Regions from separate parts of the Salegentibacter sp. BLCTC genome, predicted to be linked through region 3. Evidence: riboswitches for the same ligand, from Rfam matches in the RefSeq annotation. Region 3 holds a riboswitch; each other region holds the start of a gene.
What was found. Region 3 has a riboswitch for cobalamin ahead of GUB10_RS01345 (TonB-dependent siderophore receptor). Riboswitches for the same ligand answer to the same signal wherever they lie in the genome.

Region 1 (6,978 bases), on a different contig from region 3:
CTTCCCATAGAGCGATGAAGTTTTTTATGGTCTTGAGACCTGTCTGTCTGAATGCCTTTTCCATTATCTACAATTTCTATGTAGAGGACTTTTTTCTTAACATCTTGCCTGAACAGAAGTTTTACCTTACCATTTTCGCTATTCTGTCTCGCACCGTGAATTACGGCATTTTCAACAAAAGGTTGCAGTAGCATTACCGGTATTTTAATAGTTTCCGGGTCATGAACATCCTTATAAATAATGCGATATGAAATTCCTTGATTTTCAGGGGTTTTTTGAAGTTCAAGGTAGTTGGATAAAATTTCCAGTTCGTCTGTTAAATTTATATATTCTTCGTCTGAATGTTCTAAAATAAGCCTTATTAATTTGCTGAAATTATCTAAATACTGCATAGAAGTATTAGGTTCATTTTTATAGATGTAATACTGAACCTGTTGGAGCGCATTAAAAAGAAAATGCGGATTTAATTGAAGTCTAAGGAATTTACTACGAAGTTGCGACTGCTGTAAGGCTTGTTTTGTTTTAAGATGGTTTATTCTAAAGAAAATGATTATCAATATTAGAAGAAAGAAGATACCGCCCCCAAAAATTAGCCAGGTAATTTTTTTGTTATGAGCTTTTTTTTCGGCCTCTAGATTGGCAATTTTTCTTTCTTTTTCAGCAGTATCATAAAATGTTTTAATGGCAGCTATTTTTTCTTCATACCTTTTTTCTGCTATTTGATCTTTAATGCTATCATACCGGTTATAATAATCTATACCTTTTTCATAATCTTTTATATTGATATAGGCATTTTGTAAGTTATAGAATAATTGTTGTAGTTCTTGGGAAGAAGCCTTTGCCAGGGCTTTCTCATAATAATTGATTCCCTCCGGTACTTTGCCCGAATTTACTAATGCATAGCCTAGATTGTTATAAGTAATAACAGATAGAGGCATTTGTAAACTATCCCTTATCCTTAAACTTTTATTAGCAGTGTTAATGGCCAATTGCCATTGTGATTCTTTGATGTATTGATTACTAAGATTCGTTAAAATAACGGCTTCAACTTTAGGTTGCTCAATTTCTTTAGCCAACTGCAAAGCCTCTTTGTAGACCTTTATTACTTTGGGGTCATTCTTTTCCATATAAACCCCGCCGAGGTTAACCAAAGTTTTAAGGCACCAAAAATCATTGTTTTTATAGCCCAATAATGCTTTTTTGAAGCTTTCTTCGGCGCTGTTAAAGTTTTTGGATCTTGAGTACACTATTCCAATACCTGAGAATAGTTCTACGCGATCTATTTCAGATAACAGTTCCAGGTGCTTTTTGGCATCCATATAATTAGACAGCGCAATATCCAGTTCGCCCTGCAATAGGTTTATTTTCCCCAAATAGATGTGTGCTCTGCCAACAGTTTGAAAATTCTTAGGTTGTTTCCTGATAATTTGAAAGCTTTCTTCTTTAGCTTTTTCCAGGGCTCTATTCTGAATTAGGGAGTCAATACTTTTAAAGTCCTTGGGGTTTTGTTGTATTCCATAACTAAAAGTAAAAAGCAGGTTGAAAAAGAGTACTATTGTAAATTTTGTAAAATAATGCATGAAGTTTAATTGGGGGGTAATGCTGTGGGATTCTGCTAGATTGGCGCTGTTTAGTGCGACAAAAGTATTACATTCTTAAAGGATAAAAAATGTTATTTTACTCGATAATCTAGATTTAAAAAATCTATGGCTTGTTACAAGGTAATTACTTTTCTAAGCCAATACGTTTGCAAAAGTATAGTATTAATCTTGTTTTTGCTTTTAGCAGAAATCAATTTAAGGTTTAAGGCATCCTAGTCTACCGGTTTTTGATTTTTAGAAGTATTTTTAGTTTGGCAGATGGACGCGGGAAGTTTACAAATGAGCTTAAGCTTATAGGTTTATCCTTATATAAAAACAATACTATTTGGAGCTGGAAAAATAGTGAAGTTCTTATATAAGGATAAATAAAGGATATTATTAGAGGCTTTACTCGGTCATAGATAGATCTGAAGCTCCTTTGATTTCCGTTGATATCTCACCAAGCCAACCAACATTTCCCTGCGCCCCTGTGTAGACGCTTATAAAATCTACACCTCTTAATGCTACGGGGTTCATATTATCATCTACTGCCCAATCCAAATCCATGGCGTTTCCGGCATAAGTATTATAATCAGCATCAAAATTGTCTACATACCCCCATTCAAGTGCATCTATAGAGGCAAATCCTTCCAGGCTCACCTTAGGGTAAACCCGGGTTCCGTTAAAACTCATTTTATCCTTTTCTTCAATAAAGAGTGGATAGTAATTTTGGGAGTGGTAGGGATTAACCATTACACTGTCCTGGTTTTCCTGGTTATCTTCCCAGGGTACATTGGCGTACTCTTTTGGATTGGTGTAGGTTAATTGATAATTCAATATAGTTTCTTCTTTTTGATGTGCACTTCCTGCTAGTTCATACCAGGTGTCATCTGGTAAGCCATTACCATTCTCATCAAAAGAAACCTTTACAATACCGGGTTCAGAAAGTCCGCCCATTGCATTACCATAAACTACAAAGTCTTTAGCATCTTCTCTATTTTCAATGGTATGATCAAAAGTGAACGTTACGTAGCCTCCCCATGCTCCTAAAGATAGAATGGCCGATTTTCCACCCACTAATTTTTCTGCGCTTTCCAAAGAACCGTAGGTTTTATTAATATATTGGCCGGGTGCAGGTTTATATTCAATAATTTCAGAAATATATTTACTGCTGTTTTCTGTTTTTGGGCGGAAATAAAGCTGATAAGGATCATTTACGGTAACTTCATAAGAGCGCAGCAGAGAGTCGTTATTCGCCAATGCTTTAAATTGTAGTGCAAATGTGCCAAATTGCTTGGGGGCGTAATGAAGGTTTTGAGCTTCAGAAACTTTATCATCACCTAGTTTCCAGCTAAAACCTGTCCCTTCCGGTAAATTTAGAATTTCAGGATTAATAGATAAAGTATCTCCCAGGGTTAATTCGTAATCTTTCTGGTAATTTAGATCCGCAAACTCCATAGGAATTATGCCTGGGCCGTCATCTTTGCTACAAGATGAAAAAAGTAAAATACCTCCAATAAGGATTAATGATTTAAAAAATGATTTTTGTTGCATTTGATTTGTATAAAGGTTAATAATTGGAATTAACTTATTTTACAAAACAAAACAGCAGGGGATATAGTTAGAATAGAAGACCTACCCAAAGCAATAACTCCCGAAAGCTTTGTTCCTTATGTTTCCGGCAGGTTTTCTGACTTCTCCCTCTTTTTAAACCTTCCCGTCCCAAAAGACAGTGGTATCCATAAAAAGATTTTCCTAAAAATTAAGGAAGGGATTTACAGCAGCGGGAACTGTTCAGGATTTACACCTGATTCCCTTTTAATACAATACCTTAAAAGCATTGTAACCGAAAATCCCGGCAATATTAAGTTAAATTTCTGGTTTGAGAATCTTAAAAACTGAATTTATCTTTACCGTTTTTTTGGTTATAAATTGAATAAAGCAAATTGCTATTTCTAAAGATTATGCTAAACGGCTGTCTAAGAGAAATCATACTAATGCATTTGGAGTAAAAAATTGAGGATTTAGATAATTAAAATCAAAAGCTTTAAAGCTGGAGAAAAAAGGAAAAGATTCATTGGTGACTCCAGATTATTCTTGATTAAAATTACTTGATTCGGAAATCGCTAGTAAATGTTTGCCAGAATTGTTGCGATGAAATTTACTTTCTGAATTTTTTAGGTGTATTAAGTACATTGTTTCTAAAAATCTAAAGAAAATAATTTAGGGTTTACATTAAGCTGAACCCAGGCCCAATTATTAGTATTGTCGCTAGGTTTTCCTCCTTTTACCAGGCTCATACTATCTGATGCAAACATGTGTGAATAACCAACATTAAGATTTACATATTTCATTAATTTATTAGAATAAACAAGGTCTATTTCTGTACCTAAATACTTGTCTGCGTTATTTTGCAATTTTGCATTGGCCATAAAATAATGAGCTTTTAGCAAAAGATTTGATTTTTCACCGGTTCTGAAATTAGCCTTGGCATATAGATCGTTTAAACCTACACTGTTGGCGTGGTTGCCCACATAGAAATAGTCCATAAACCCATTAAATTTATGATTGGTGCCATATAAAGGGAAAAACGATTTATTTTTAGATGCTCCTTCCTGGTCGGTTCCGCTTAACATTTCTATTCCTAACCCAAAAAGAGTACTACCGGGTTTATAAGTGGCTTCCAGGGATAGCTGGTATGCTGAGAGATCGGTGGTATTGTTGGCTTTTCCAAACTGGTAGTAAGCCGAACCCTCCATCTTTACTTTTTGTATTGGAAATTGGAAATAACTACCCATGGTTTGACGATAATAAACATCGTCTGGAGTGGCGTTATTGGGGCCAGTAAAGCCTTGAAACCCGTTGTTTAGAAATAAAAAACTTGCAGAACTTTTATCCCAGGCTTTCTTTAGATAAGCATATTGCATTGTTTTATATGTAAAAAAACCGGTAATCCTATATGTGTTTCCTTCGTTTTTAGGTTGTTCCTGGCTAAAAGCAGTTCCTAAATCCAAATTAAAGCCATTTTTCTGATATTTCAATAATGCGGCATCATGAAAACGACCCTGCATAGCCCAGTCCAATCCGCCAAATATGCGCTGATTATCGTAACTTATTACCTGCCTTCCTACTTTAGTAGACCAATTTTCATTGAAGTTTAGTAGCGCATAGGCCTGAAACAGGGAAAAGGAGTCATTCCCATCTACAGGTAAAATTTGGCGGGTATCCCCCCAGGTGCTCACATCCTGTACGGCAATAAATAATTGTAGTTTTTCAGCACTATAGCCTAAGTTCAGGCGGGTTCGTTGCTGTACAAATACGCCGGGATCGGCATCATTTGAAAAAAGATCGTTATAACCGTGCCGGTATTCAAAACGGGCTCTTAGGTCGGCTTCTGCTTCAAAAGTCTGTGCTACGACTTCATTTACTAAAAATAGTAAGAATAATGCAAGTTTAAAAGAAGATCTGTTAGTCATGAGCGGTAGAATTATACTTTGCTATATAAATATCGATGATTGTTTACTGCTTAAATATGGCTTTAAAACTTTTTTCATTGAATATCTCTTTCCCTTTTTGCGGTGTTGTTTGTTTTTAATGTGCTTTGATTTAATAATTTCACAAACCAATAATTATATGTATCATGCCGAAACTTTCGATTTTCTATATTTTTTGTCCCTAAAAAATGCCAGTATTGCTATAAATATTAAGGCAGCTAAAACTACATAAATGAAAGAAGGTATCGGTAGTGGGTCGCCCCCGGCGTAGCTATGCAAACCTGATAGGTAATAATTTACACCAAAAGATGTCATAATTATAGAGCCAAAGGCAAAAACACTCACTGCATTTAGCACATACCTGCCTCGTAAAGCAGGAATAAATCGAAGATGCAGTACCACTGTATACACTATAATACTTATTAGTGCCCAGGTTTCTTTTGGGTCCCATGCCCAGTATCTACCCCAGGATTCGTTGGCCCAAATACCTCCTAAGAAGGTGCCTACGGCCAGTACGAATAAACCTATGGTCATAGAGATCTCGTTTATATAAGTAATTTCCCTAATTTTTATGTTGATCTTTTTTTGTGAACCTGGAGTTCTAAAAATAATAAGAAGTAAAGCCATTAGGCCTAAAATTGCCGAAAGTGCTAAAGGTGCATAACTACTTACAATGGTTGCTACATGTACTTTTAACCAAAATGACGATTTGAGTACCGGCATTAAATTGGTGATTTCAGGATTTAGCCAATCCAGGTAACTTACAAATAAAAGTGTACCTGTAAACAAGGTGGCCAGCGGCAGGGCAAAGTCAGATTTTCTAAAAGTGAGCAAGCCGCATAAAAGAAGTGTCCAGGCTACAAAAACCAACATTTCATATCCATTACTCCAGGGAGCATGTTGCGCCACATACCATCGCAAAATTATATTCCCTGTAAAAGCTAGAAAGCTGACTAAGGTTACCAGAATTAAAGCATTCCACGCAATTTCTATTGCTTTATTCTTAGCAAAAATTTTCACAATAGCCAGTAATAGGAGTAGAGCGCCTACAGTAAAGTAAATTTGGAACAACCAAAAATTGAGATTTAATTCATTATACCATAGTTCTGCTTCAATTCTCTTTTTACTGGGTATTATTTCGGCCCCCAAAACTTCCTGAAATTTTTTAATGTAAGCTAGTTTCTCGCTGGCAGCAGCCCAATCCTTATTTTTTATATCATTAAAATACCCCGGAATGATGCCCTTCGCAAAACGCGCATCTTCTTTCGGAAAGTCGTTAAAATCGTGAGTGGGACTAAACCATTTATTGGTTTCATCATTACTATTAGGAAAAATTTTTAAATAGTGACCGGCAAAAACATTGTATAAAATATTAAAACGCTCATCTACTTTAATCACTTCTTTGTCCAGCTCACTGCGCTCTGCAGGCTTTTTCTGGTTGGCATCTTCTATAGCTTTAACCAACAAATAATTTCCTTTATCATCAAGTAGCTGGGTAAAAGAAACCATTTCGTCTTCGTTGAATTCCAGCGAAGAAAATGCTCCTCCCGCCTTTTCCTTATCTATTTTAATTAAAGGAATATATTGCCAAACATTAGGAGAGGTATGCATAGCTAAAAATGCCTGATTAGCATCTAAATTAATCGATTCTCCTTTCTTGCTGAATTTAAAATATGGCTTTAAAGTGAGTTTTCTAAGAAATTCTGAAGCCAGGGTATTAACAGGTTTTATACGGCCGTCAAGATCCTGAACCAGGAGTCTTCCAAACATCTCGGCATGCTGTTGGTTTATTTCTTGCTGTTTAATAAGGTCTATTGTAATCTCAGGGTCTGATTCTTGTGCCTGCAAGCCACTAAAACTACTTAAAAATATTGCGAGTAAGATGCTTAGGCTTTTCATCTTTT
Region 2 (6,978 bases), on a different contig from region 3:
GTTGAAAAGTGGCTGGAAACGGTATGTTTAGAAATACCTAACTTAGAAGCAACTTCATTATAAGTATATCCCTGAAATTTAATTAATTTAAAAATTTCTTGCTGTCGTTTAGGGAGTTGCTCTAATAGGCCATTCAATTTTTTTAGCTGATCATTTTCACTAGAAGTTGTAGGGTTCCTGGCTTGCTCCTGGTGTAATTTGTATTCCCTCAATAGCTTTTCTTCGTTTACTTTTTTTCGAAAATGGTCAAAAACAACATTCTTGGTAATAACATACAACTGCTGATCTAAAGGGAGTTCCAGGTTAATGCTACTACGGTTTTTCCATATTTTTAAAAAGGAGTCCTGCACCAGGTCCAGGGCAACACTTTCATTTTTCACGAACTTTATGGCAACGGCATATACTTTAGAAAAATACAGGTTGTAAATTTCCTCTAATGCTTTTGAATCTCCGTTCTTCAGTTTTTTTTGCAGCATTTTTAAACCTTTTACGCCAGGTATAGGCACTCATAATGTTTGCAATAGTTAACAAAATGCTAATATACTATTTCCAAAGTTTTATTTTATTTTTCTAAAAGCTATAAATTGAGGAAAATTTATATGGCTTATAAATAGTTTTATAGAACCTATTTATATTTTCTTTAAAGAAGACCCTGCTAACAATGCGTAAACCCACTTAAGTAAAAAAGTCATAAAAAGAACAAGAGATGTAAACTGGAAAGAATCATTTTTTTTACTTGAACAAATTTTACTCATTTTAATCAACAGCTATTAATATCGGCTAAAGTGGGTTGTAAGTAACCGGTTAAAATTTCCGGACTGAAAAATAAACCTGGCAGATTGAGATACCATGATATAAAAAGACTGCCTGAAAAGCCTTAAAAATTCACCTTGAGCTTTTTAAACTGAAATAAATCCAGTTTGGTGAAAATTAGCCTTTCAGACAGCCTTAATTTGTTATTGTTAACCAAAAATACTTTTTCAGTTAACTACCTCGGGGTGTTACACCCTTTGGCAGTGTCAATAAAATTCCAACTAAGCCTCTTCAACCGCCTTTATTATTTTTTGGCGGCCTATAAAATACACCCAGGATAGCCTTTAATTTTTCCTGTAAATTTTGGTTGCGATACTCTGTTTTTAAAGCCTTCATACATTTAGCGCAAAGGCAACTTTCATAAAGTTTATGTATGTATTCCAGTTCTTCATTATCCAGTACCACTTGAGAGCATTGGCAAAGTTCTATAGAGCCAACTTTACATTCAAAGGCTGTTTTACATCTTGGGCAGTATTTTTCTTCGTGCTTCATGGATATTTATAAAAAAAGTTGGTTTTAATTCTCCACCAAAGCAGTTCTTGCCATTTTTGCGGCATTAACCATTGCTTTTAATGCAGCTTCAGTTTCTTCCCATTTCCTGGTTTTTAAACCACAATCTGGATTTACCCAAAGTTGTTCTGCAGGGATTACTTTTTCTGCTTTTTTTAGCAAAGTAAGCATTTCTTCGGCGGCAGGAACCCTGGGGGAATGTATATCATAAACCCCCGGACCAATTTCATTGGGATACTCAAAATCAGAAAAAATTTCCAGCAACTCCATTTGCGATCGGGAGCACTCAATGGTAATCACATCTGCATCCATATTTGCTATACTCTCCATAATATCATTAAACTCAGAATAGCACATGTGTGTATGAATTTGAGTAGAATCTTTTACCCCTGCCGATGCTAATTTAAAACAAGTAACCGCCCAATTTAAATATTCTTTCCAGCCGGATATCCGTAGCGGTAATCCTTCTCTAATGGCAGGTTCGTCAATTTGAATTATTTGAATCCCGGCCTGCTCTAAATCTTTTACTTCTTCACGAATAGCCAAAGCTATTTGTTTACAAGTGGCAGATCTTGGTTGATCGTCTCTAACAAAGGACCATTGCAAGATTGTTACAGGCCCCGTCAACATTCCTTTAACCCATTTATCGGTTAAAGATTGCGCATATTGAGACCAATAAACCGTCATGGCTTCTGGCCTGGAGACATCTCCATATATAATAGGAGGCTTAACACATCGGCTACCGTAACTTTGTACCCAGGCTTTTTTGGTAAACAGAAAACCATCTAATTGCTCTCCAAAATATTCTACCATGTCGTTACGCTCATATTCTCCATGTACAAGAACATCTAGACCTATTTCTTCCTGCCATTTTATGGCATTTTGGGTTTCTTTTTTTAGTAAACTATCATATTCTTCTGCTGATAATTTTCCTTTTTTTAATTGAGCCCTCCAACTCCTCACTTCTTTGGTTTGCGGAAACGAACCAATGGTGGTGGTAGCAAACAAAGGCAAATCCAATACTCTCTGCTGCTCAATCTTTCTTATGCTGAAGGAGTTGGATCTTTGTGAGTCTTTTTCTGAAATTTGACTCACCGCATCTTTCACCTTTTTGTTGTGAATTACCTCTGAAGTTTTTCTACTCTTAACAGCCTCTAAATTCTCTTTAAACTCCTTTAAAAGGGGCGCTTCAGTACTACCGGTAGCCAAAGCCCGAAGAGTTTTTAATTCTCTTACTTTTTGCCGGGCAAAGGCCATCCAGTTCTTAATTTCAGGGTTTATTTCAGTCTCCAAATCAAGATCGTATGGAACATGTAACAACGAACAGGAAGGAGCCAGTAGCAATCTATCAGAACCTATTTTATCCTGTGCCTTTTGAATAAGATGAAGGGAATTTTCAAAATCATTTTTCCAAATATTACGTCCATCTACTATCCCGAGCGATAAATTTAAGCTAGCAGGAATTTCTTCAAGCACCCTGTCTAATTGTGATGGGCATCGCACCAAATCCAGGTGTAACACATCTACCGGAAGCTTTAGAGCCAGGGCAAGATTGTCGTTAAGGCCTTCAAAATAAGTGCTGAGAACAAATCTAAGTTTAGGGAATTTTTTTCTAAGCTCATTATATACAAAAGAGTAGGCATCCCTGGCTTTCTCATCTAGATCTAAAGCTAGAAAAGGCTCGTCAAACTGAATCCATTGTGCTCCTTCTTCCTGTAATTGAGTTAAAAGCTCCTGATAAACCGGCAATAGTTTTTCTGCAAGGTCTATTTTATCAAAACCTCCCTCTTTTTCTTTTCCCAAAAGAAGGTATGTAACCAGTCCAATAATTACAGGTTTAGGCTGAACCCCAGTTTCCTTTGCCTCCTTAAATTCGTTGAGAATCTTATTGGAGTTAAGCTTAAAATGCTGATTTTTGGAAAATTCAGGAACGATATAATGATAATTGGTATCGAACCATTTGGTCATTTCCATGGCGGTAATATCTAAGCCATCTTTTTGATAGCCTCTGGCCATCGCAAAATATAAATCAAGATTGGTTAAATCACTTCTACTTTCAATCTCCCTATAACGTTCAGGAATAGCTCCTACGGTAAGGCTCATATCCAAAACCTGGTCATAATAAGAAAAATCGTTACAGGGAATTAGATCAATTCCTTCGTCTTTTTGAAGCTTCCAGTTTTCATGGCGGCTTTTTTTTCCTACCTGAAGAAGATCCTGAAGTTCACTTTTGCCTGACCAATATTGCTCGCAGGCTTTTTTGAGTTCTCTGTTGCTACCAATTCGCGGATAGCCAAGAATGTGCGTTTGCATTTCTAACTTTTAATAATTAAACAATTTGTTTTAAAAGTCTTTATAAATGCTTCGTAATGCCAGGCGATAAGAAAAAAAAGGAGAAAGAAGATACACCCAAAAAGACATACTTCTCCTGTAAAATAAAAAGTATTATAACGGGTACATCTCTAAGACCTAAGCTTCAAACCGCGAAAGCATTGTCCAATCAGAATAGGCAGGTCTCCTGACTTGTAACGGCTGCTGTCATCCTTCCCGCGTTATGCAGTGGATAATTCTTTGGACAGTAGCTTTATTATGTTACTTACAGTTGCGCGACAGTTCGTGATTCTCACACGATTCCCTATTAATCTACCTTAAGTAAAACCTTTTCTGTTTGATGAAGTATGCTAAAGAACTTATGCGGGATAAAACTAGGGATTATTTATTTAATTTCAAGACTTTCATTGAGCTTAAATAGGGTTCTTGTCACTTAACACCCGAAAGAAATTGATTATAAGCCTTAAACCTTTTAAGGGTACACTACCTCGGTACAAGCCCACAAGGCATTTGATGGAAACATTTTTTTAATTTCGAGCCAAGCCTCAAAGCATTATACCTTTTAGAGGTGCCAATAAAATCTCAGGATTTCCTATTAAGAAATGTTGAAGCTTTCGAAACCCTAAACATTATGAAATATGTTAAAAAAAGACTAACTTCGGGTTTTAATCATCAACAAAAACCTTTTATAACAATATTTAGGTTAAAATAACAATCATTATAAAACAATAAACTGATTCCTTAATATTTTATTGGAACCTGATTAAGGTCATATTTTTATAAGAACAGAGTTTTTAAATTGTGCTAAGTTTTGTAGAATTTACATAAAATTAATAAAGAATAATCAATTTATTACCGCCCCGACCCGATGAAACCATCCTTCAAAATTCTACCTGAACGTGGCTCCAACTGGCGCCAAATTGCTTTATTTTTTATAGCCGTTATTATTGGTTTGGGACTTTTTATGATGAGAGAAGCCAGGGTCACTTCATATCTTTCCGACGATCCACAGGCCTGTGTAAACTGCCATGTAATGACTCCGGTATACAATAGCTGGATGAACAGTTCTCACCGAGAGTGGGCTAATTGTAATGATTGCCATGTTCCTCATGATAATTTTGTAAATAAATACTACTTCAAAGCCAAAGATGGTTTATACCATGCCTCGGTTTTTACTGCCCGGGCCGAGCCAGATGTAATAGAAATGAGAGAAGCTTCACAGGAAGTGGTTCAACAAAACTGCATTAGGTGCCATGTGCAACAGGTTACCCAGGTTAAATATGATGGTTGGATTGAAGATCATAGGGAGAAACGCACCGGCAGGCAATGCTGGAGTTGCCACCAACAGGTTCCTCACGGAAAAATTCACGGCTTACATAGCATTAAATATAATTTAGCACCAATTCCAACCGATAAAGAAGAAATGGTTATCCCCGATTGGTTGGCAGAACAAACCTCCAAAAAATTACAAGAATGAAAAACAAAGTTCTTTTTATTGTTACTATTATTGTTGTGTTTCTTTTGGGGCTATTAGCCTCGAGTATCATCAACAGAAAATCTGAGGCAAAATATGAGTTTGTGCCCAAAGTGGAAATTAGTGAAAATGAACCCAGAAATGAAGTTTGGGGGGAGAATTACCCAAAGGAATACCAGTCTTATCTTCAAACAAAAGATACCACATTTAGATCTTTTCAAGGAGGCTCGTCTATGATTGATGTTTTAGAGGAAGACCCCAACCTGGTAATTCTTTTTGCCGGTTACGGATTCTCTAAAGACTATAATCAGGGACGCGGACACGCCTATGCTATAGAAGATATTCATAACACCTTAAGAACCGGTGGCCCCGAAGGAGAAGGAGATGGCCCAATGCCCTCTACCTGCTGGACCTGTAAAAGCCCCGATGTTCCCCGCCTTATGGATGAGATTGGCGTAACTGAATTTTACAGTGGTAAATGGGCCGATAAAGGAGACCAGGTGGTAAACCCAATTGGCTGTGCCGATTGTCACGATCCCAAAAGCATGAAACTTCGTATTACAAGACCTGCCCTAGTTGAGGCCTTTGACGCTATGGGCAAAGATATCAACGATGCTACCCATAACGAGATGCGTTCCCTTGTTTGCGCGCAATGTCACGTGGAATACTATTTTAATAAAGATCTTCCCGGTAAAGAAGGAGTGCCTTATCTTGTTTTCCCCTGGAAAGAAGGTATGAGTGTGGAAGACATGGAAAAATACTATGATAATATAGAATTTTCAGACTGGACCCACCAGTTAAGTAAAGCACCCATGCTGAAAGCACAACACCCCGGATATGAAACCTTTAAAACCGGTGTACACGCAGATAGAGGGGTTTCTTGTGCAGATTGCCATATGCCGTATAAAAGCGAAGGCGGCCAGAAATTTACCGATCACCATATCCAGTCTCCACTTAACAATACCTCAAATGCCTGCCAGGTATGCCATAGAGAAGAATCAAAAAAGTTGATTGAAAATGTTTATGAAAGACAGGCAAAATCTACTGAGAACAGGTTAAAACTTGAAGATTTATTGGTAAGAGCCCATTTAGAAGCTAAAAAATGTTGGGATTTAGGTGCAACAGAAGAGCAAATGAAAGATATACTTACAGATATTCGCCACGCACAATGGCGATGGGATTTTTCGGCTGCAGCTCACGGAGCTTCATTCCATGCACCGGTAGAGATTGCTAGAGTTATAGGTGGAGGCCTTGTAAAAGCTCAGGATGCCCGACTTAAGTTAAGTCGTTTGTTGGCCGACCTTGGCCATAACAAGCCTATTGAAATGCCCGACATTAACACCAAAGAAAAAGCTCAAAAATATATTGGCCTGGATATAGAGAAGCTTGAGGCTGAAAAAGAGCGCTTCAAAGAAAACCTTCTTCCTAAATGGATGGAACAAGCCGAAGAGCGAGAAGCAAAAATGGATACAAAAAAAGCAGTAACCTCAACAGAAGAATAAATTAATTCCCTATAAGTCAACGAAGCACCAAACAAATAGATTTTTTGATTTCGAAACAAGTTTCGGAGTATAATTAAGGATTGATTTATATGGGAGGATGTCTCAAAAAGTTCTAAAAATCGTCATTTTAGGTTTATTTTTCAGCGTTTAAAAGGCTGAAAACTTATTAGAACCTCGAAATAAATTCGGGGTGAATTCTACAAAAAATTTAGCTTGACCATATCTAACTTTTAGACAACCTCCCATATTTTATAGAGAAAAAAGAAATTAAATGAAGAAATTATACAAGCTCTTTGCATCACCGGTTTTAGCTATCATCTTATTGTTTGCCTACGCTATAGCAATGGC
Region 3 (6,978 bases):
TGAAAATAATTTTTGGAAAATTAATCTGGATGCGGGTTATTTCCTCGATACTTTTTCTGATGAATTTCAACGCTACCGCGGAAATATAACCTGGCCTATTTCAAAGTATCTTTATTTTGATGCCCGGGCCGAATTTTATACACTAAAAAACTTTTACTCCAATAACTTTACATTTGGTTTAAAATATATTTTTAAGGAGAATTAAGGCTTAATTTTAAAAGAAGCGGAAGCTTTATCAAAAACGATTAAGCCCTCAGGGAAGACACTGGAAAAGGCACCAGATTCCAACAGTTCCCGGGGAGAACCTGTACTAACTTTGTTAGGCTGCATTAAAATAATCTTATCGCATAGTTGAATGGCTAGATTGATTTCATGCGAGGCAAACACAATAGCTTTGTTTGTTTTTCTGGTAAGCTTTTTTAGCAGTTTTAGCACATAAGCTTTATGGTAAAGGTCTAAATGGGTGGTGGGTTCATCCAGAATAACCAGGGGGGTGTTTTGAGCTATAGCACGGGCTATTAATACCTTTTGTAATTGCCCGTCACTTAATTCGTAGCATTTTTTGTTTTGCAGGTCTTCAATGCCTACATGCTGCAACGCTTTCTTTATTTGGCGAAGATCATTTTTACCTAATCGGCCAATCCAATTGGTATACGGCTGCCTACCCAGTGCCACCAACTCAAAAACACTCAGATTTTTAGAAATGGGTTGCTCGGTAAGTACAAGGCTTATTAAAGATGCTAGTTCCAGGGAATCTATTTGTTTAATTTTTTGGTGTTTTACTAAAACCTCGCCTTTTAGTGCATCCTGAACACCGCTTAATGTTCGTAGAAATGTAGACTTTCCAACTCCATTTACACCAATTACGGCAACAAGTTCTCCCTGGTTTACTTCAATATCAATAGACTTAGCAATAATGGTTTTGTTAGTTTTTGTGCTGTAGCCAATATCCAGGTTAGTGGTTTTAAGAATGCTATGTTGTTGGGATTTTTCCAATGTTAGAATAGAAATTTTCGTTTGCGAACTAAAAGCCAAATCACTACCGGGGCACCAATCAAAGAAGTAATGGCATTTATGGGGAGGGTATATTCCTGCCCCGGTAATTGGGCTGCAATATCACAAATAAGCATTAACGCAGCTCCGCCTAAAATTACAGCCGGAACCAAAATTCGGTGATTGTTTATTGGAATTACCTGCCTTATTAAATGCGGAACAGCCAAACCTACAAAAGCAATAGGGCCGGCAAAAGCAGTAATACTGCCCGCAAGTAAACTGGTAGCAATAATAATTACAAATCGGTTTCTTTGAATACTTACCCCCAGGCTTTTTGCATATTGTTCCCCAAGCAGTAAGGTATCCAGGTTTTTTATGCAAGACATGGCAAGTGCCAAACCTACCAGCCAAAAAATGGCTAAAATGCCAACTTCATTCCACGAAAGGTCTCCTAAACTTCCAAAAGACCAGAATATATATTGCTGTAGTTGTGCTGCAGGGCTAAAATAGGAGAGAACACTTACCACTGCAGCGGTTAAACTGGCAAACATTAAGCCTATAATTAAGATGGCCATGGTGTCCCTAAGCTTTATTGAAGCCAGTATTACTGCCATAAGAACCAATAAACTTCCCAGGCTGGATGCTATTACAAGGCTCCATTTAGATAGCAGTACTCCGGCAAACACACCTCCAAAAATAGAAGCTCCCATAATTACAATGGCCACGCCTAAACTTGCGCCACTACTTAACCCTAAAACATATGGCCCGGCCAATGGGTTTCTAAATAGCGTTTGCATTAATAACCCGCTAATGGCCAATCCAGAACCGGTTATAATGGCTGTGATGGCTTTTGGTAACCTATATTCCACAATAATATATCGCCAGGTTTCTTTAGAGACTTCCAGGTTAAAAATAGAGGCAAAAACATCTTTAAATGGAATATTTACCGAGCCCAGGCTAATATTCAAAAATCCAAGAAATAGCACTCCCAGAAAAAGGAGTACCAGTGGAAGAACATATTTTTGGGAATGTAACAAGACCGGTTATTTATTTGGGTGTAAATATCTGAAATAAAATGAGGAGATAAAATTAATGAAGAAGCATAATAAAAAATGGATGCCTATATTAGGCCATTTTAAACTTTCAGGTGATGGAGTATAACAGGTTTATGCACTTTAGATATCTGCTTGGGGATTCAAAAAAAACTTTTAGATAAGGTTTTAACCAGTGCCTTGAAGCTACTAAATTACTCTTCCAGAGCCTTAAAAAAAGTAGTTTCGTAATTAGGAAGTAGATCTGGGTGAAATATAGCAACCAGGTCTTTTAGTACTAAATCTGGGCGTTGCGGGCCAAGTTCAAAATAAATTACTCCGCCGGTTTCACCTTTAGTAAGGCTTACGCTGTAAACATTTTTTTTCTGAAACACTTCAAATTGCCTGTAATGTTCCGATTCTTCTAAAAGTTGCGAGTAAGAAGTAAACTGTCCGGCACTTATCCAAAAATCGGCGTCCTGGGCTTTTTCCAGCACACTTTCAAAAGATAATGCCATGCTGCCGTTTCCACGGGTGTCAGAATATACGTAATTAGCATTGGCGTCTTTAATAAACTGTGCATGCCATGAGTTTCCGTAAGGTAAATACCATTGGTCTTTATACATAGCACCACTTAAGACTTTTGGGGTATTTCTAGCCGACTTTGCTAAATCTTTAGCTTCTTTATAAGCTTTTTCAATAGATTCAAACTCTTCTTCGGCTTCAGCTAACTTATCGTAAAAAGCACCAAAAAACTTGATCCATTCTGCTTTTCCAAGTGGAGTTTTTTCTGTCCAATCGCCGTTGTACATCACCGGAATTCCCATTTTTTGAATTGTTTCCAGGGTTTTGTTATTCGCATCTATAGCAAAACCAATAACTACTTCGGGTTCCAGGTCTATAAGTATTTCGGTATTGATATTTTCGTTTTTCCCCAACTCTTTAATTTTGCCGGAATTAATCAGTTTTCTGGTTTTTTCAGAAGAGATATAATCTAAGCCCGGGAAACCAATAAGGCTGTTTTCTTCATTTAAAGCTTCGAGTGCCGGAATATGAGTGGTAGAAGTAACAACCATTTTTTTTACCGGAATTTGCACTTTTTGATCATACTCTAAATCTTTTGGGATTTGAGCATTTTCCTTAAAAAGAAGATAAGTGAAGGGCTCTTTGGCATTAGGCCAGGGAGATTTTAGTTCTATTAGGTAGAAATCATTAAATGTTTTGATACTAAAACTCTTAGCGTAACTTAATTCAAGCGCTGTTTCAAGCTTTTTAGAAGTTGTTTTTTGTTCGTTCTGGTTATTCTTACATGCAGTTAGGAATAGAAATAGAATAACAAAATTAAGAATCCAGGTAAACTTATTTTTCATTTTAATACGCTTAAATCTAATTGACTGAAACTTGCTTTTTCTCATTTTCCAGAATGAAACCTTGTTTGTCTTGAACATAGTGTTTCAGATATTTTTGGAAGAGGAATTGTCAAAAGTAATATTATTTAGAATTTAATAGTTACAACTCGTATAAATGTTTAATTTCGCACTGAAATTTTTGGTTCGGATGTGTTTTATCACGCCGATTAAAAGGGAATCAGGAAAAAAGTACGAAGTTAGAAGTACAAAATACCAGGAAAGAATATTTTATTCGTGTTTCAAACTTCTTCCTTCTAACTTTTGTTAAGCCTGAGCTGTTCCCGCAACTGTAAGCTAAGTTCTGATTTTTAAATCAGAATGCTTGTTGTTATCACTTCAAAAACCACTGTTCTTAGTTAAGGATGGGAAGGTAAACAACAAGACGCGAGCCAGGAGACCTGCCAAAATAGTACTAATTAATTCTTAGACTTTCGGGATAAAAGTCAGGGGGCAGATGAAAAATAGACAATTTTATATTTTATTTCTTGGCTTGCTTTGTGGCTTGCCATTATGGGCTCAAAACGATACTATAAACGTTTTGGACGAGGTGTTTTTAACCGATATTAAACTAAGAGATTTCTCTACCGGACAGCATGTAAGCGTTTTAAACGATTCGGTTTTAAAGAAAAACGGAGCACTACTTACTTCAGCTTTAAATTTTAATACCAATATCTATTTTAAAGAAAATGGCCTGGGAATGGTTTCTTCGCCATCTTTTCGTGGAACAACTGCGTCTCAAACCGCGGTTTTATGGAATGGAATTAATATTAATTCTCAATTTAACGGTCAAACCGACTTTAATACCATAAACGCGGGCGGATTTGATAATATAAGTGTTCGTGGTGGGGGTGGAAGTGTTGTGTATGGCTCTGGGGCTATTGGCGGAAGTATTCACTTAAATACCCAACTTGATTTTAGTGGAAAAACAAAACAGGATTTATTTTTACAATACGGGAGTTTTAACACCTTAGATGCTCGATATAAAATTAAAACTTCAACCAAAAAATGGAGCTTAAGTGCCGCTCTTGCCAGAAACTCTTCAGATAATGATTATGAATGGCCGCTGAAAGGAAAGAAGAACGTAAATGGGAGCTTTTATAACAATAACCTAAATATTGGTTTGGCATATAGGTTTACTAAAAGAAATACCTTAAAGTTTTACAGTGAAGTTTTTGAAGGAGAACGTCATTTTTCATTGATAAGGCCTTCAGAAACTAAAACCAAATACAGTAATGTAAATTCACGGAATTTATTGGAATGGGTTAGTGAGTTTGGCAATTTTATCTCGGTAGCCAGGTTGGCCTATTTGGATGAAAACTATAGATATTATCCAAATATTGCTTCCAATAATTATACGTTTGGAGCAGCAAAGACTACCATAGGAAAGTATGATATAAAATACACACCTTCAAATACATTGCAATTTAATGCTTTATTAACCAATACCTATACCGATGGAACGGGATCGGGAATTACTGAAAATACCAGGAATATTTTTTCTTCGGCATTTTTAATGAAACACCGGCCGTTTAAGAAACTTCAGTACGAATTGGGTTTAAGAAAAGAAGTTACCAATAATTATGAGAGTCCGTTATTGTTTTCGGCGGGTCTTAATTACGATGTAACCAATTTATATAGTTTTAAAATAAACGCTTCCAGAAATTTTAGAATTCCAACGTATAACGACCTGTATTGGACGGGCGCCGGAAATCCCAATCTTAATCCTGAAACCTCCAACCAGGTAGAACTTGGAAAGCATTTTAACTATAAAAATTTAAATTTTAGCCTTACCGGTTATTACAACCAAATTGATGATATGATTCGTTGGCTACCCTCAGAAACAGGGGCCTGGCGTCCAATAAATGAAGAGAAAGTAGAAACCTATGGCTTTGAGGTACTCACTAATTGGCAAAAAAATATTTTAAAAAATCATAGTATAGGTGCTTCTGCAACTTATGCTTATACCGTTTCAGAAGATATGAATACCGGGTACCAGCTTATTTATGTACCCTTTCATAAAGCTACGGCTGCCTTTACCTATACTTTTAAAAAGTTAAGTCTGGATTATCAGCTTCTATATACCGGCGAGGCGTTTACCAGGTCAGATAATAATGCTCGTTATAATATGGATGCCTATACGGTTTCAAACCTGGGAATAGGCTATGATTTTGGAAAAAAGCATAGCTATAAAATTGGGGCAAGAGTACTCAATATTTTTGATGAAGCATACCAAAGTGTAGAAAACCGGTGGATGCCCGGTAGAAATTTTAATATATACCTAAACCTTAATTTTTAAACAATGAAGAGAATTAGCAAACTATTGTCTATGGCCTTAATAGGAGGGCTTTTATTAAATTCCTGTAGTAGTGACGATGATATTGTTGATCCCGATGGGCCACAAGCGGAAGGAGATTATACCAATGGTTTTTTTGTACTGAATGAGGGAAATAGCGGTAGTGGCGGTAGTGTTACCTTTATAGATAATACATTCCAAAATGTAACAAATGAAATCTATAAAAAAGAAGCCACAGAAGATGATCTGGGACAGTATGCGCAATCTATTTTTTTTGAAGATGATTTAGCATATATAGTATCAAATGGATCGAATATGATCACCATTGTAAATCGCTATACTTTTGAATATGTTGATAGAATAGAATCCGGACTGATCTCACCAAGATACGGAGTAATAGAAAACGGGAAAATATTTGTAACTAATCAAGGAACTTACGAAGCTCCTGGAGCCACTGAATTTGATGATTTTGTAGCTATAATTGACCTGGAATCTTTGGAAGTTGAAAAAACTATTAAAACAAATACTGTTATAGAATATATTCACGAAGAAGATGGATTAATTTACGTTCAAAAAGCTGCCTTTGGTAGCGGTAGTGATATAGCGGTAATAGACTCTGCTTCAGGTGAAATTATAAATACTATTGTAACAGAAAATGCTTTAAATTCTTTTGAAATTGAAGATGGGATTATTTATGCTTTGAGTAGTGCTAAACTGGAAAAAATTGATTTAGCCACTGGTGCTATAATAGATGAGGTTGAAATAAATACTGAATCGGGAAGTGCAGTTAACCTTGAATTAGAAGATGAAATGGTTTACTACACTGTAGGTAAATCAGTTTATAGTATGAGTGTAAATGCTGAAACTGCACCTGAGGATGCGTTGTTTTCGTATAACAGTGATTCACAGTGGGGAGTTATGTATGGATTTGAGGTAGACGAGGATAAAATTTACATTGCAGATGGAGGTGATTTTTCTTCAAATAGTTTTGTTGAAATTTATACTATTAGTGGGGAGTTACTTGAAAACATTGAAGTTGGTATAGGTCCTAATGGCTTCTACTTTAACGACTAACTATATTGTTTTTCTGTTATTTGCTTATATAAAAAAGCCCCGTTTCATTAATGAAACGGAGCTTTTCCTTTTAGTTTAAAGAATTACTTCTGTAATTCTACTGCTTTTTTCCTAACTTCTTCTGGGATTTTATCAATATACATTCTCTGATAATCAACATCAGTCTCACCTCTTTCTC

Region 1: it holds a riboswitch for cobalamin, as region 3 does, so the genes downstream of both, GUB10_RS13600 (PKD domain-containing protein) here and GUB10_RS01345 (TonB-dependent siderophore receptor) in region 3, are expected to answer to the same signal.
Region 2: it holds a riboswitch for cobalamin, as region 3 does, so the genes downstream of both, metE (5-methyltetrahydropteroyltriglutamate--homocysteine S-methyltransferase) here and GUB10_RS01345 (TonB-dependent siderophore receptor) in region 3, are expected to answer to the same signal.

What each region holds. Positions count from the first base shown of each region.
Region 1 is NZ_WYEW01000011.1:33,977-40,954, forward strand. Features, by position in the region: gene GUB10_RS13595 (histidine kinase) at 1-1,580, opposite strand, end outside; gene GUB10_RS13600 (PKD domain-containing protein) at 1,989-3,134, opposite strand; cobalamin riboswitch at 3,243-3,446, opposite strand; gene GUB10_RS13605 (alginate export family protein) at 3,782-5,056, opposite strand; gene ccsA (cytochrome c biogenesis protein) at 5,219-6,978, opposite strand, start outside.
Region 2 is NZ_WYEW01000011.1:42,265-49,242, reverse strand. Features, by position in the region: gene GUB10_RS13635 (RNA polymerase sigma factor) at 1-476, opposite strand, end outside; gene GUB10_RS13630 (cysteine-rich CWC family protein) at 1,045-1,305, opposite strand; gene metE (5-methyltetrahydropteroyltriglutamate--homocysteine S-methyltransferase) at 1,330-3,636, opposite strand; cobalamin riboswitch at 3,814-4,001, opposite strand; gene nrfH (cytochrome c nitrite reductase small subunit) at 4,523-5,131, shown strand; gene nrfA (ammonia-forming cytochrome c nitrite reductase) at 5,128-6,630, shown strand; gene ccsA (cytochrome c biogenesis protein) at 6,902-6,978, shown strand, end outside.
Region 3 is NZ_WYEW01000001.1:290,889-297,866, reverse strand. Features, by position in the region: gene GUB10_RS01365 (DUF2194 domain-containing protein) at 1-205, shown strand, start outside; gene GUB10_RS01360 (ABC transporter ATP-binding protein) at 202-996, opposite strand; gene GUB10_RS01355 (iron ABC transporter permease) at 999-2,030, opposite strand; gene GUB10_RS01350 (ABC transporter substrate-binding protein) at 2,240-3,394, opposite strand; cobalamin riboswitch at 3,557-3,854, shown strand; gene GUB10_RS01345 (TonB-dependent siderophore receptor) at 3,888-5,729, shown strand; gene GUB10_RS01340 (YncE family protein) at 5,733-6,800, shown strand; gene GUB10_RS01335 (S41 family peptidase) at 6,884-6,978, opposite strand, start outside.